DNA from 2 places in the Terrabacter sp. Soil810 genome. Region 1 is predicted to be linked to the other one. Evidence: riboswitches for the same ligand, from Rfam matches in the RefSeq annotation. Region 1 holds a riboswitch; the other holds the start of a gene.
The links. A riboswitch is a leader RNA that binds a small molecule or an ion and turns the genes downstream of it on or off. The one in region 1 is predicted to bind S-adenosylmethionine.

Region 1 (6,481 bases):
GCCGGCCCCCGCACCTGCAGCGTCGAGCCCTTCTTGGCCTCGAACGCGTGCAGCCCGAGCCGGTACGTCGCGAAGTCGTACTTCTCCTTTCGCTCCTCGGAGACGCCGACGTTGGAGATCGCGACCTGGTACTTGCCCGAGTCGATGCCGATGAAGAGGTTCTCCCAGCTCGTCGTCTGCACGTCGGCCTCGAGGCCGAGGACGTCGGCGACGAGGTGGGCGACGTCGACCTCCACCCCGATCGGCGTCGTGTTGTCGTCGGCCGTGAACGCCAGAGGGGGTATGCCGCCGCCCGCGCCGCCGCTGCCGATGACCAGGGTGCCCCTGGCCTTGACGTCGGCCGGCAGGGTCGCGGCGATCTCCGGATGCAGGGTGCCCGCCGGGCGCTTCGCGTTCGCCGAGGTGTCGAACGAGACGGGGAGGACCTTCGAGTCGCCGAGTGCCTTCGGGTCCACCTGCGTCGTCCCGGTGCTGACCGGGTCGGCGCAGGCTCCGAGCACACCGACGGTCGACAGGAGGGCGGCCGCGACGACGATCGCACGGCGGCCAGCAGGCGCATGGGTCTTGCTGTGGTGCATGATGATTCGTCTCCTGGGGTGGTGTGGGTGGCTCAGTCGGTCTTGGGCAGGCCGGGCGGGTTGACCTCGGACTTCGCGAGCCCCTCGGTGCTGAGGTTCCAGCGCTGGAGGACCTTCGCGTAGCTGCCGTCGGCGATCGCCGAGTTGATGGCGGCGGCGTAGGGCGCGGCGAGGCCGGAGCCCTTCCTCGTCAGCACGGCGATGAGTCCCTGCAGGGACTCCCCGGCGCCCGAGAAGTGACCGATGGCCTCGGTCTGCCCGGCGGTCGCGACGTGGTAGGCGACGCTCGGGTTGGGGCCGAAGTACGCGTCGATCCGGTGCGACGACAGCGCGAGGTAGTAGTCCGTCTGCGACTGGAAGTACTTCACCTCGGCGGGTGCGAGCCCGGCCTTGATGTTGGCCTCGTTCCAGTCGAGGAGGATCTTCTCCTGGTTGGTGCCGGAGCCGACGGCGATGGTCTTGCCGGCGACTTCCCTGCCGCTCGTGACCTTCCACGTGCCGCCCTTGGGCGCCTCGAAGGCGAGGTCGTCCTTGCGGTAGGTCGCGAAGTCGTACTTCTCCTTGCGCTCCTCCGTGACCGTGACGTTCGTCAGGGCCACGTCGTAGCGACCCGAGTCGATGCCGAGGAAGACGTTCTCCCAGCTCGTCGCGGGCGTCTCGACCCTGAGGCCGAGCTTGTCGGCGAAGAGGTGCGCGAGGTCGACCTCGACGCCGATGACGGTCTTGTCGTCGTCGGCCGTGAAGACGAGCGGCGGCGTGCCGCCACCCGCCCCGGCGTTGGCGGCCGTGATCGTGCCCCGCTCCCGGATGGCCGCCGGCAGCAGGGCCGCGGCCTTCTCGTCCTTGGCGGCGGTGATGCGCTTCTGGTCCGGGGAGGTGTTGACGGTCGGCCCGGCCTGGGTCGCGGGGCCTCCCGAGCTGGCCTCTGCGGCTCCGGAGCAGCCGGTGAGCGCGACGGAGGCGGCGACCACGAGGGCGGTGACGGCATACGTCGTCGGGCGGTGGACGGTGTGGGGACGTGCGGGCATGAGGACTCCTCTCGGCACCCGATGGGTGCGAGTCATGGATGGCCGGTACGGCCTGAGGGGTGGTGGGGTGGTGGGGTGGTGGGCGGCGTCAGAGGACGCGGTCGAGGAAGGCGCGGGTGCGTGCGTGGGCGGGGTGGTCGATGACCTGCTCGGGCGGTCCCTGCTCGACGATGCGGCCCCCGTCGAGGAAGACGACCGTGTCGGCGACCTCGCGGGCGAAGCCGACCTCGTGCGTCACGACGACGAGGGTGGCACCGTCGCGGGCGAGCTCCTTGATGACGGCGAGGACCTCGCCGACGAGCTCGGGGTCGAGGGCTGAGGTGGGCTCGTCGAAGAGGATGACGTCGGGGTGCAGGGCCAGGGCGCGGGCGATGGCGACCCGTTGCTGCTGGCCACCGGAGAGCTGACGCGGATAGGCGGCCGCCTTGTCCCCCAGACCGACCCGCGCGAGCAGGGCCCGGGCCTCGACCTCCACCTCGGACCGTCGCCGGCGCTGCGCCGACACCGGCGCCTCGACGACGTTCTCGAGGACGGTGAGGTGCGGGAAGAGGTTGAACTGCTGGAAGACGAAGCCGATGCGGCTGCGCTGGCGCAGGATGTCCCGCTCGGGCAGCTCGTGCAGGCGCTCACCCACCTGCCGGTAGCCGATGAGCGTCCCGTTGACGCGCACCTGACCCCGGTCGATCTTCTCCAGGTGGTTGATGGTCCGCAGCAGCGTGGACTTGCCCGATCCCGACGGACCGAGGATGACGGTCACGGTGCCCTCGGCGAGCTCGAGGTCGACGTCGTCGAGCACCCGGTGGCCCCCGAACGACTTCGTGACGCCGCGCAGGTCGACGACGGCGGTCATCGGACAGCCTGCTCGGGACGACGGGTGGCCTGCGATGCCTGCGTGGCGAACCCGGCCCACCGGGCACGCAGCCGCTGGAGCGGCGTCGGGGGCAGGGAACGGGCGCTGCCCCGGGCGAAGTGGCGCTCGACGTAGTACTGGCCGACCGACAGCAGCGTCGTGAGGATGATGTACCAGACCGTCGCCACGAGCAGGAGGGGCACGACCCGGGAGTTGCGGCCGTAGATCACCTGCACCTGGTAGAAGAGCTCCGGGATCGCGAGGACCGAGACGATCGAGGTGCCCTTGAAGAGGCTGATGACCTCGTTCGCGGCGTTGGGCAGGATCGAGCGCATCGCCTGCGGCAGCACGATCCTCGTGAGCTGACGGCGCCGCGGGATACCTAGCGCCGACGCCGCCTCGCGCTGCCCCTCGTCGACGGAGAGGATGCCTCCGCGGATGATCTCTGCCGCGTAGGCCGCCTGGTGCAGGGCGAGGCCGAGCACGGCCGCGCCGAGGGCCCCGAGGAGGTCGTTGGTCTCGACGCTGGCGAAGGACGGGCCGAACGGCACGCCGACGCTGATGGTCTGGTAGAGGTAGGCGATGTTGAACCAGAAGAGCAGCTGCACGATGAGCGGGATCGACCGGAACGCCCAGATGTAGGCCCACGCCACGGTCCGCAGGAACGCGTTGGACGAGAGACGCATCGCCGCGAGGACGAGCCCCAGGGCGAAGCCGGCCACGGTCCCGAGGACGGTTAGCTGGATGGTCGTGCCGAGGGCCCGGATGACGGTCTCGGTCGCGAAGTAGCGACCGAAGGTCGGCCAGTCCCAGCCGGGGTTGGTCGCCAGGCCGTTGACGAACATCGCGACGAGCAGGCCCACTCCGGCGACGCCGACCCACGTCCAGGGGTTGCGACGCGGGACGACGGCGAGGACCGGCCGGTCGACGGACGGCGTGACGGTGTGCGGGGCTGGTGGGGTCGCAGGGTGGTCCGCGCCGGTCGGCGGGACGGGCTCGGTCGCCCGTGGCGACGGAGGTGCCGTCGGCGCCGAGCGCCGGACGGTCGAGAGTGATGGCACGTGGGGCTCCTGGAGGGATCGCTCGGGCACCCGTCACCGGGGACGGGTGGCAGGGAGGCGGCGTGCGCCGCGTGGGGTGCGTGCTGGCGCCTGTCCCTGCGGGATCACCGCTGGGGCCATGGGCGCCGACCGGCCGGCCGAGGAGTCGGCGACCGAGACGTCGTCAGGGACGACAGAGCGCGCTGGACACGCGGAGCAGGTCGACGTGGCGGCGTAGCACCAGGTGGGTGCTCGTCGTGCGCGCCATGTCGGCTCCTCGGTCCGGGACCCGACCACAGCGAGTCCGCGCTTGCCGTCGCCTGCTGGCGACGGCCTGGTCCTCACCCGGAGCACCCCGCCGCGGTGGAGGGTTGCTGTCCAGCGAGCCGGGGCTTGGCACTGGAGCTCTTGACCTGTGGACGACACTACGAAGGGCGCGTGGCACCCGTCAATCGCCGAATCGGGCACTTCCTCGGCACCAGGACCGGGTGCGCACCCGCCGTCGGAACCTTGTATTCCCTTGCCTCCCAATGGATTTCCAGCATGGCAACGGACTGTCGGCGGACTTAATTCCTAGTAATCCAGTCGGAAATAGGCTCAGGCCCTTCTTGCATCCTGAGACAGCAGGCTCGCCTCGGCGCGTCGCCCACCGTCCCGCAGCCTCGACGACCCCCGCCACTCCCGGGCTACCACCGGGTAGTCTCACGCGCGTGACTGCCGGACCAGGTCGCACTGACGCGCCCGCCACGACCCCACCGACACCCGTCGGCCCCGGGTCGACCCGACGCATCGCCGCGCTCGACGGGCTGCGCGGGATCGTCATCGTCCTCGTCGTGCTCGGTCACGCCAACGGCAACCTGTGGCCCACCGACCTCGTCCTCCCCGTCCCGGTCCTCGGCGGCTTCTTCGGAGGTGGCGCCGTGTCGCTGCTCTTCGTCATCGGCGCCGTCATCGTCACGCGGGGCCTGCTGCGGGAGCGCGAGCTCGGCGTCATCGACCCGGTGCGCTTCTACGCCCGACGCGTGGTGCGCCTCGGGGTGCAGCTCGTCCCCTTCACGGTCGCGATCCTCGTGCTGCACCGCATCGACCCCACCGACACGACGAGCGCCCACACGACGAACCAGTCGGTGCTCAATGTCCTGGCCTTCACGTGGAACACCTACACCGAGCAGCACCTCCTCGAGGCCCGCCCCGACTTCTTCCACCTCTGGTACCTCAGCGTCCAGCAGCAGTGCTACCTCCTGCTCCCACTCGTCGTCGTGCTGCTGGGTGCCCGTCGTCGTGCGCTCGCAGCCGCCCTCGCCGCCCTTTTCGTGGCCATCACGGTGTGGCGCTACCACGTCTTCGCGACAGACGGGTGGATCGTCGCGCACAGCTCCACCACGACACGCTCCGACGGCCTCGTGCTGGGCGTGCTCGTCGCGGTGGTGCTGCCGTGGCTGGCGCCCCTGCGTCACCGGGCCGGGCATGCCATGACCGCCAGCGCCGTCGCCCTCGTCGTCCTCGTCGGCAGCCTCCAGGAGCTCCCGCCCTTCCAGTACCTCCACGAGTGGGGCATCGTCTTCACGCTCGTCGGCGGGGTCCTCGTGGCGACGATCTTCCTCGACCCCGCTCCCACGGTCGCGTCGCGGGCCCTGTCCACCCGGCCGCTCGGCTACCTCGGGCGCGCGTCGCTCGCCATCTTCATCTGGCACCTCCCGGTCTTCGCCCTCGTCGCCCGGCACACGACCACGTGGCAGTGGCCGACCCGGACTCTCGTCGCCGCCCTCGTGCTCGGCGTCGTCGTGTGGTCCTCCCACCGCTTCATCGAGGAGCCCACCCGGATCTGGCTGGCCACCCACCTCCGGCCGCGCCGGCTCGAGACCGCTCCCGGGCCGGTGCCGGCCGGGACGGCACGCCCGACGTCGCCCGCCGCCCCGGCGGGCGAGCCGTGAGCACGAAGGGGGCGGCGGCGAACACCTCGCCGCCGACCCGACCGGAGCACCCGGCCAGCGCGTCCCGCCTCGCGGTGCTCGACGGCTTCCGCGGGATCGCGATCGTCCTCGTCGTCCTGTCGCACCTCGGCAAGGTCTGGCCGGAGCAGCTGCGCCCCGACCTCGGCCCGCTCGACGGGCTGTTCGCCGCCGGGAGCATCGGGGTGACGATCTTCCTCGTCGTCGGTGGGTTCCTCGTCACCCGGGGCCTGCTCGCGGCCCGGTCCCGCGACGGGCTCCGCGGCCCGGTGGTCTCGTTCACCCGCCGGCTCGTGAGGATCAGCCTGCAGGTCTACCTCCTGCTCGCGGTCGTCGCCGTCGTCGCGGAGATCGACCCGACCGACCCGAACTCCCGCTCCGCCACGAACAGCTCGCTGCTCGCCGTGGCGACGTACTGGTGGAACGTCTACGTCCGCAACCACGCCCTCGACGCCCGCAGCGACCTCGGCCCCCTCTACTACCTCAGCATCGAGCTGCAGTTCTACGTCGTCCTTCTCGTCCTCGTCCTGCTGCTCGCGCGACACCGCCGGCTCCTGGCCGGCCTGCTCGCCGCGGCCATCCCGGTCGTCACGGTCTGGCGCTGGCACGTCTACGACACGCAGGGCTGGTTCGTCGCCTCGCTCATGACCACGACCCGCATGGACGGGCTGCTCTACGGCGCGCTGGCGGCCGTGGTCGTCGACCTGCTCCCGGGCAGGGTCCGGGCCGGTCTCCGTCGCCAGTCGGCGACCCTTGTGGGCGGCTCGCTCCTCGTCGTCGTGGGCGTCGTGGTCTCGTGCGCGTTCTACGACATCGGGGCCTACTTCAAGGTCCAGGGCATCGTGCTCACGGTCGCGTGCGCCCTGCTCGTCCTCGGCTGCGCGAGCCCCCTCGACCCGCAGGCGTATGCCGTCCGCCTCCTCTCGGAGCGCCGGCTCGCGTGGCTCGGGGTGGCGTCGCTCAGCATCTTCGCGTGGCACGTGCCTGTCTTCGAGCTCCTGATGCGCCACACGCCGGACTGGCCCCCGGCGGC
Region 2 (6,481 bases), 790 kb from region 1:
TCGTCCTCATCTGCACGGGGTCCCAGGGCGAGCCGATGGCGGCCCTGTCACGCATGGCCAACCGCGAGCACCGCATCGACGTCGGTCCCGGTGACACCGTCCTGCTCGCGAGCAGCCTCATCCCCGGCAACGAGAACGCCGTCTACCGCATCATCAACGGCCTGATGCGCCTCGGCGCCAACGTCGTGCACAAGGGCAACGCCAAGGTGCACGTCTCGGGCCACGCCAGTGCCGGCGAGCTGCTCTACTGCTACAACATCGTCAAGCCGCGCAACGTCCTTCCCGTGCACGGCGAGTGGCGCCACATGTACGCCAACGCCCAGCTCGCGATCCAGTCGGGCGTCCGCGAGGACAACGTCGTCCTGGCCGAGGACGGCGTCGTCGTCGACCTCGTCGACGGGGTGGCCGAGGTGACCGGCGTCGTCGAGTGCGGCTACGTCTACGTCGACGGCAGCAGCGTGGGCGGGGCAGACGACGCCCTGCTCAAGGACCGCCGGATCCTGCGTGACGAGGGCTTCATCACCTGCATCGTCGTGCTCGACGCGGCCACCGGCAAGATCGCGAGCGGGCCCGAGATCACGGCGCGCGGCTTCGTCGAGGACGAGGAGATCTTCCAGCAGGTCATCCCGAAGGTCGAGCGGGCCATCGAGGAAGCCGTTGCCAACGGCGTCCGCGACGACCAGCAGCTCCAGCAGGTCATCCGCCGCACGGTCGGCTCGTGGGTCGGCGGCAAGATCCGCCGTCGGCCGATGATCATCCCGGTCGTGCTGCAGGCCTGACGTGACGGTGCAGCAGGTCGACGGGGGGACCGCGCACGACGCCGCGGAGGCCGACCCCGGGCACGTCCCACCGGGCGTCACGCCGGGCGCTTCAGGCGCCTCGGGCGACCCGGGCGCGGCGGCGAGCCGTCGCCGCGGATGGCTCCGTCGCCGCTGGGTCGACGTCGCCATCGGCGTCGCCCTCCTCGTCCTGGTCGCCGTCGGGGCGTTGCGCTGGTACGACTCGACGGCATACGTCGTCGTGGTGCTCCAGACGGCGGGCCCCTTCGTCGTCATCGGCCTCGGGCTGCTCGCGGTCGCCACGCTCGTGCTGCGCCGATGGTGGATGCTGCTGCCCGTCGTCGCCGCGCTCGTGGTCGCGGCCACGGTCGCGGCGCCGGCCTTCCGGGCGACGTCGTCACCGAAGACCGACCGCGACCTCACCGTCATGTCGGCGAACGTGTGGGTCGGCTCGGCCAACGCCGGGCAGCTCATGGACGCCGTGCGCTACCACGCCGTCGACGTCCTCGTGCTGACCGAGGCGACGCCCGCGTTCCTGCGCCGCATGGACACCGAAGGTGCCGGCGACTACTTCTCCCAACGCGAAGGGGTCGCGCGGGCCAACACCTCGAACGGGACGATGGTCCTGTCGCGCTACCCGCTCTCGGTGCGCAGCCTCGGCACCGACCCCGACGTCGAGGGCACCCGGAGCGTCCAGCCCGAGCTCGACGTCACGGTGCCCAACGGCACGGTGCGCCTCAAGGTCGCGCATCCGGCGGCGCCGCTCCGCGGTGACACCGTCGAGTGGCGCGCCGGTCTGCGCGCGCTCCAGTCATGGAAGCAGCGACTCGACGGCGACGAGCTCGTCGTCATGGCCGGCGACTTCAACGCGGACGTCGGCCACCCCGGGTTCCGCGACCTCGCCGCGGGCCTTGCCGACGCGCAGCTCACGGACGGACAGGGCTGGGTGCGCACGTGGCCGTTCGCGGGCAACCGCCTGCCGCCGTTCGTGCAGCTCGACCACCTGCTGAGCCGTGGCCTCACGGTCGTCGCGGCCGGTCAGGTGGCGTACAACCGGGCCGACCACGCGGCCGTCTGGGCGAGCTACGGGCTGCCCGCGCGCTGACCGCCGTGACCGTGTCGACCGCCGTCACCGTGCGACCGCGCGGGCCCGCGGTGGCAGACGGACCCGCTCAACGGCATCCGCCCTCGGTCACCAGGGACGCTCGACCTCGACGTCGCGCGGGTCGGCGCCCTCGAGCGCCCACCCGGTCTCGGTGATCGTCCACTGGGCGTCCGTGCCGTGCTCGACGAGCCGCGCGACGGCGGCGACGAGGCGCTCGACGCCCTCGAGGGTGCTGCCGAGTCCGATGCTGGCGCGCACGGCCGTGGCCGAGCGCTCGCCCCACGGGTCCTCGAGCAGCTCGTCGACGAGCAGGTGGGCGCAGAACTTGCCGTCGCGGACGCCGATGCCGTGCTCGACGGAGAGGACCTGCGAGACGAGCGAGGAGTCCCAGCCGTCGATGGTGAACGCGACGACGCCGACCCGGTCGCTGTCGTCGTCGAAGATCGAGAGGACCTCGACACCCGCGACCTCGTCGAGTCCGCCGCGGAGCCGCCCGAGCAGGCGGGCCTCGTGCTCCTCGATGGCCTCGCGGTGGCGGCTGATCGTCGAGCAGGCCGCGGCGAGCGCGATGGCGCCGATGACGTTGGGGCTGCCGCCCTCGTGACGCGCCGGGCCCGTGGCCCACGTCGTGCCGTCCTCGGTCACCGACCGCGTGGCGCCGCCGCCGAGCAGGTAGGGGTCGCCGGCGTCGAGCCAGTCGGAGCGCCCGGCGAGGACGCCCGCGCCGTAGGGGGCGTACGTCTTGTGCCCCGAGAACGCGACGTAGTCGGCGTCCCACGCGGCGAGGTCGATGGTGCGGTGCGCCGACAGCTGGGCGGCGTCGACGGCGATCCGGGCGCCGTGCTCGTGGGCGAGGGCCGCGAAGTGCTCGACCGGCCAGACCTCGCCCGTGACGTTCGAGGCGGCGGTGACGACGACGAGGCGGTGGCGCGACGGGTGGTCGGTCAGCGCCTCCTCGAGCAGCGCGTGGGCGTCCTCGACCGTCTGCGGGACGGGGAGGCGCACCGTGCGGAAGCGGCCCCACGGCAGCAGGGTCGAGTGGTGCTCGGTGCCGAAGACGAAGACCGTCGTGCGGCTCGGCAGCGCCTTGCTCAGCAGCGCCCAGGAGTCGGTCGTCGTGCGGGTGAAGATCACGCTGTCGCCCTCGCGCGCGCCGACGAAGGCGGCGACCTCGGCGCGGGCCTGCTCGTACCACGCGCTCGTCAGCCGCGAGGCGAAGCCGGCACCGCGGTGCACCGACGAGTAGGTCTCGAGCGCGCGGTCGACGGCCGCCTTGACCGTCTCGAGGGCCGGCGTCGAGGCCGCGTGGTCGAGGTTGGCATATGCCGTGTCGCCGTGGAGCGTGGGCACGCGCAGTCCCGAGCCGACGACGGTGGGCAGCGTGCGCGCCTCGGGCACGACGTGCAGGGCCCTCGCGCGGACGAGGGGGGCGGGTGAGGCGCCGCACAGGGAGGTGCCGGGGTGCGTCGAGGGAAGGACCGACATGAGAGTGCTCCTGGGTCGTGGGACCCACCCGGTGCAGGTCCGCGCTTGCCGACCTCGATCACGCGTTCGGACCGAGGGCGGCCTGGTCGTCACCCGGAGCACCCCACCGCGGAGGAGGGTTGCTGGCCAGCGAGCCGGGGCTTGTCACTGGCACTCATGACCTGCGCACGACGATAGGGGGGCCGGTCGCCGGATGTCCACCGGTCGGTCCGTGGGTGTCGCGATCTGAGACGGCGACTGCTCCAGGGTGCGCGCACGGCACCCGTCGGCCCGGTCACAGAGATCGGCGGTGTTGCGCGTGTGACGCGTGAGTTCACCGGTGCGTTGACGTACGGTGCCAACATGGCGTCTCGTCCGTCCACCAGCCAGCGCTCGAGCACCGCCGCGGCCACACGCGCCAAGGGGTCAACGGGCAGCGCCTCGTCACGCCCTCCCGCAGCCCGGTCGACGCGGCCCGCGCAGCGTAAGCCCGCGGCTCGCAAGCCGGCCGCCAAGACGGCGTCCAAGACCCGCGGCGGGGGCCTGCCGTTCCCGCTCGGCGCCATGCGCAACACGTGGATGGGGGTCTCGCACATGGCCGGGGGAGCGGTGCGCCGCGTCGGCCACAGCGCCGCCGACCTCGAGCCCGAGCACCGACGCGACGGCATCGGCTTCGCCCTCATCGCGCTCGCCGTCGTCGTCGCCGCCCGCGAGTGGTGGGGCGTCTCCGGGACCTTCGGCCAGGTCGTGCACGCCGTCTTCGCCGGCACCTTCGGCCGCGTCGCGTACGCCGTCCCGCTCGTCCTGCTCGCCCTCGGCCTGCGCATGCTGCGCGCTCCCCAGGACGACGCTGCCACCAACCGCATCGTCGTGGGCACCATCGCGCTGACGTTCGCCGCATGCGGACTGTCGCACCTCGCCGACGACATCCCCAACCCACCCGACGGCGCCGACGGCATGCGCGCCGCCGGCGGCATCCTCGGCTTCCTCGCCTCGAGCCCGCTCGCGGCCGCCGTCTCCACCTACGGCGCCCTCGTCCTGCTCATCCTGCTCGGGCTCTTCGGTCTGCTCGTCATCACGGCGACGCCGGTCAACATGATCCCGACCCGCATGCGCCAGCTCCGCGCGCTCGTCATCGACCGCGGTCACGTCGACGACCAGCCCGACGAGGGCGACGACGCACCCGCGGCCGCGGTCAAGCGCGCGCGCCGCAAGCCTGTCGACCTCTCCGACCGCGATGGCGACGAGGCCTTCCGCCAGGCGGCCCAGAAGGCCCTCGAGGACGAGGCGACCACCCGCCTGCGTCCCGGGGAGAAGCGCCCGACGCCTCCCGGGCTGCTGGCTCCCCGTCCCGGCGGCGAGAAGGGCGGCGAGAAGGTCATCGACGCCACCGACCCCAAGACCCTCGGGGCGCCCGACACGAGCAAGATCGGCCCCAGGGCCGAGCTCATCCCGCCGCCCATGTCCGACCTGCCGGCCCGTGTCGAGCAGCTCAGCCTCGGTGGCGACATCACCTACCAGCTGCCCGACCACTCGATGCTGACGCCGGGCCCGCCGCACAAGACCCGCAGCGAGACCAACGACCGCGTCGTCGAGTCGCTGACCAACGTCTTCGACCAGTTCGACATCGACGCCGCCGTCACCGGCTTCACGCGCGGACCGACGGTCACGCGCTACGAGGTCGAGCTCGGCTCGGGCACCAAGGTCGAGCGGGTCACCGCACTCTCCAAGAACATCGCGTATGCCGTCGCGTCGGCCGACGTGCGCATCCTCAGCCCCATCCCGGGCAAGTCGGCCATCGGCATCGAGATCCCGAACCTCGACCGTGAGAACGTCTCCCTCGGCGACGTCCTGCGCAGCCACACGGCCCGCGGCAACGAGCACCCGATGGTCATGGGCGTCGGCAAGGACGTCGAGGGCGCCTACGTCATCGCCAACCTCGCGAAGATGCCGCACCTGCTCGTCGCCGGCGCCACCGGTTCCGGCAAGTCGAGCTTCGTCAACTCGATGATCACCTCGATCCTCATGCGCTCGACGCCCGAGGAGGTCCGGATGATCCTCGTGGACCCCAAGCGCGTCGAGCTCACGGCATACGAAGGCATCCCGCACCTCATCACGCCCATCATCACCAACCCGAAGAAGGCCGCCGAGGCCCTCGCGTGGGTCGTCAAGGAGATGGACCAGCGCTACGACGACCTCGCGGCGTTCGGCTTCAAGCACGTCGACGACTTCAACAAGGCGGTCCGCGCCGGCAAGGTCAAGCCACTGCCGGGCTCCGAGCGCCAGATCACGACCTACCCGTACCTCCTCGTCGTCGTCGACGAGCTCGCCGACCTCATGATGGTCGCGCCGCGCGACGTCGAGGAGTCGGTCGTGCGCATCACCCAGCTGGCGCGCGCCGCCGGCATCCACCTCGTCCTCGCGACGCAGCGCCCGTCGGTCGACGTCGTCACGGGCCTCATCAAGGCCAACGTGCCCTCGCGCATGGCGTTCGCCACCTCGAGCCTCGCCGACAGCCGCGTCGTCCTCGACCAGCCCGGCGCCGAGAAGCTCATCGGCCAGGGTGACGCGCTCTTCCTGCCGATGGGCGCGAGCAAGCCGATGCGTGTGCAGGGCGCGTGGGTCAACGAGTCCGAGATCCACGAGGTCGTCAAGTTCGTCACGACCCAGCTCAAGCCCAACTACGTCGAGAACGTCACGGTCGCGGCGCCCAAGAAGCAGATCGACGACGACATCGGCGACGACCTCGACGTGCTGCTCCAGGCCACTGAGCTCGTCGTCACGACCCAGTTCGGCTCGACCTCGATGCTCCAGCGCAAGCTCCGGGTCGGCTTCGCCAAGGCCGGCCGCCTCATGGACCTGCTCGAGTCACGAGGCGTCGTGGGACCGAGCGAGGGGTCCAAGGCCCGCGACGTGCTCGTGCGCCCCGACGACCTCGAGCAGACGCTCGCGCTGTTGCGCGGTGAGGACGTGCCGCACCCCAACGAGCCCGTCGACGCCGACGAACTCGCCGAACTCGCCGAGCTCGCCGAGCTCGCCGAGCTCGTCGAGCTCGTCGAGCCCGCTGAGCCGTACGCCGCCCCGCCGGTCGACGTGGAGCCCGCCGCCGTGTCGGCCGGCTACGCCGAGGAGC

Region 2: another riboswitch for S-adenosylmethionine. It lies ahead of ASG96_RS10480 (aminotransferase class V-fold PLP-dependent enzyme); the one in region 1 lies ahead of ASG96_RS24675 (putative leader peptide).

Annotation. Positions count from the first base shown of each region.
Region 1 covers NZ_LMSW01000011.1:1,783,541-1,790,021, forward strand. Annotated here, with positions in the region: gene ASG96_RS14195 (transporter substrate-binding domain-containing protein) at 1-578, opposite strand, end outside; gene ASG96_RS14200 (ABC transporter substrate-binding protein) at 611-1,606, opposite strand; gene ASG96_RS14205 (amino acid ABC transporter ATP-binding protein) at 1,695-2,456, opposite strand; gene ASG96_RS14210 (amino acid ABC transporter permease) at 2,453-3,517, opposite strand; gene ASG96_RS24675 (putative leader peptide) at 3,681-3,764, opposite strand; SAM riboswitch class IV at 3,798-3,910, opposite strand; gene ASG96_RS14215 (acyltransferase) at 4,207-5,430, shown strand; gene ASG96_RS14220 (acyltransferase) at 5,427-6,481, shown strand, end outside.
Region 2 covers NZ_LMSW01000011.1:989,131-995,611, forward strand. Annotated here, with positions in the region: gene ASG96_RS10470 (ribonuclease J) at 1-779, shown strand, start outside; gene ASG96_RS10475 (endonuclease/exonuclease/phosphatase family protein) at 781-1,884, shown strand; gene ASG96_RS10480 (aminotransferase class V-fold PLP-dependent enzyme) at 1,972-3,369, opposite strand; SAM riboswitch class IV at 3,406-3,531, opposite strand; gene ASG96_RS10485 (DNA translocase FtsK) at 3,712-6,481, shown strand, end outside.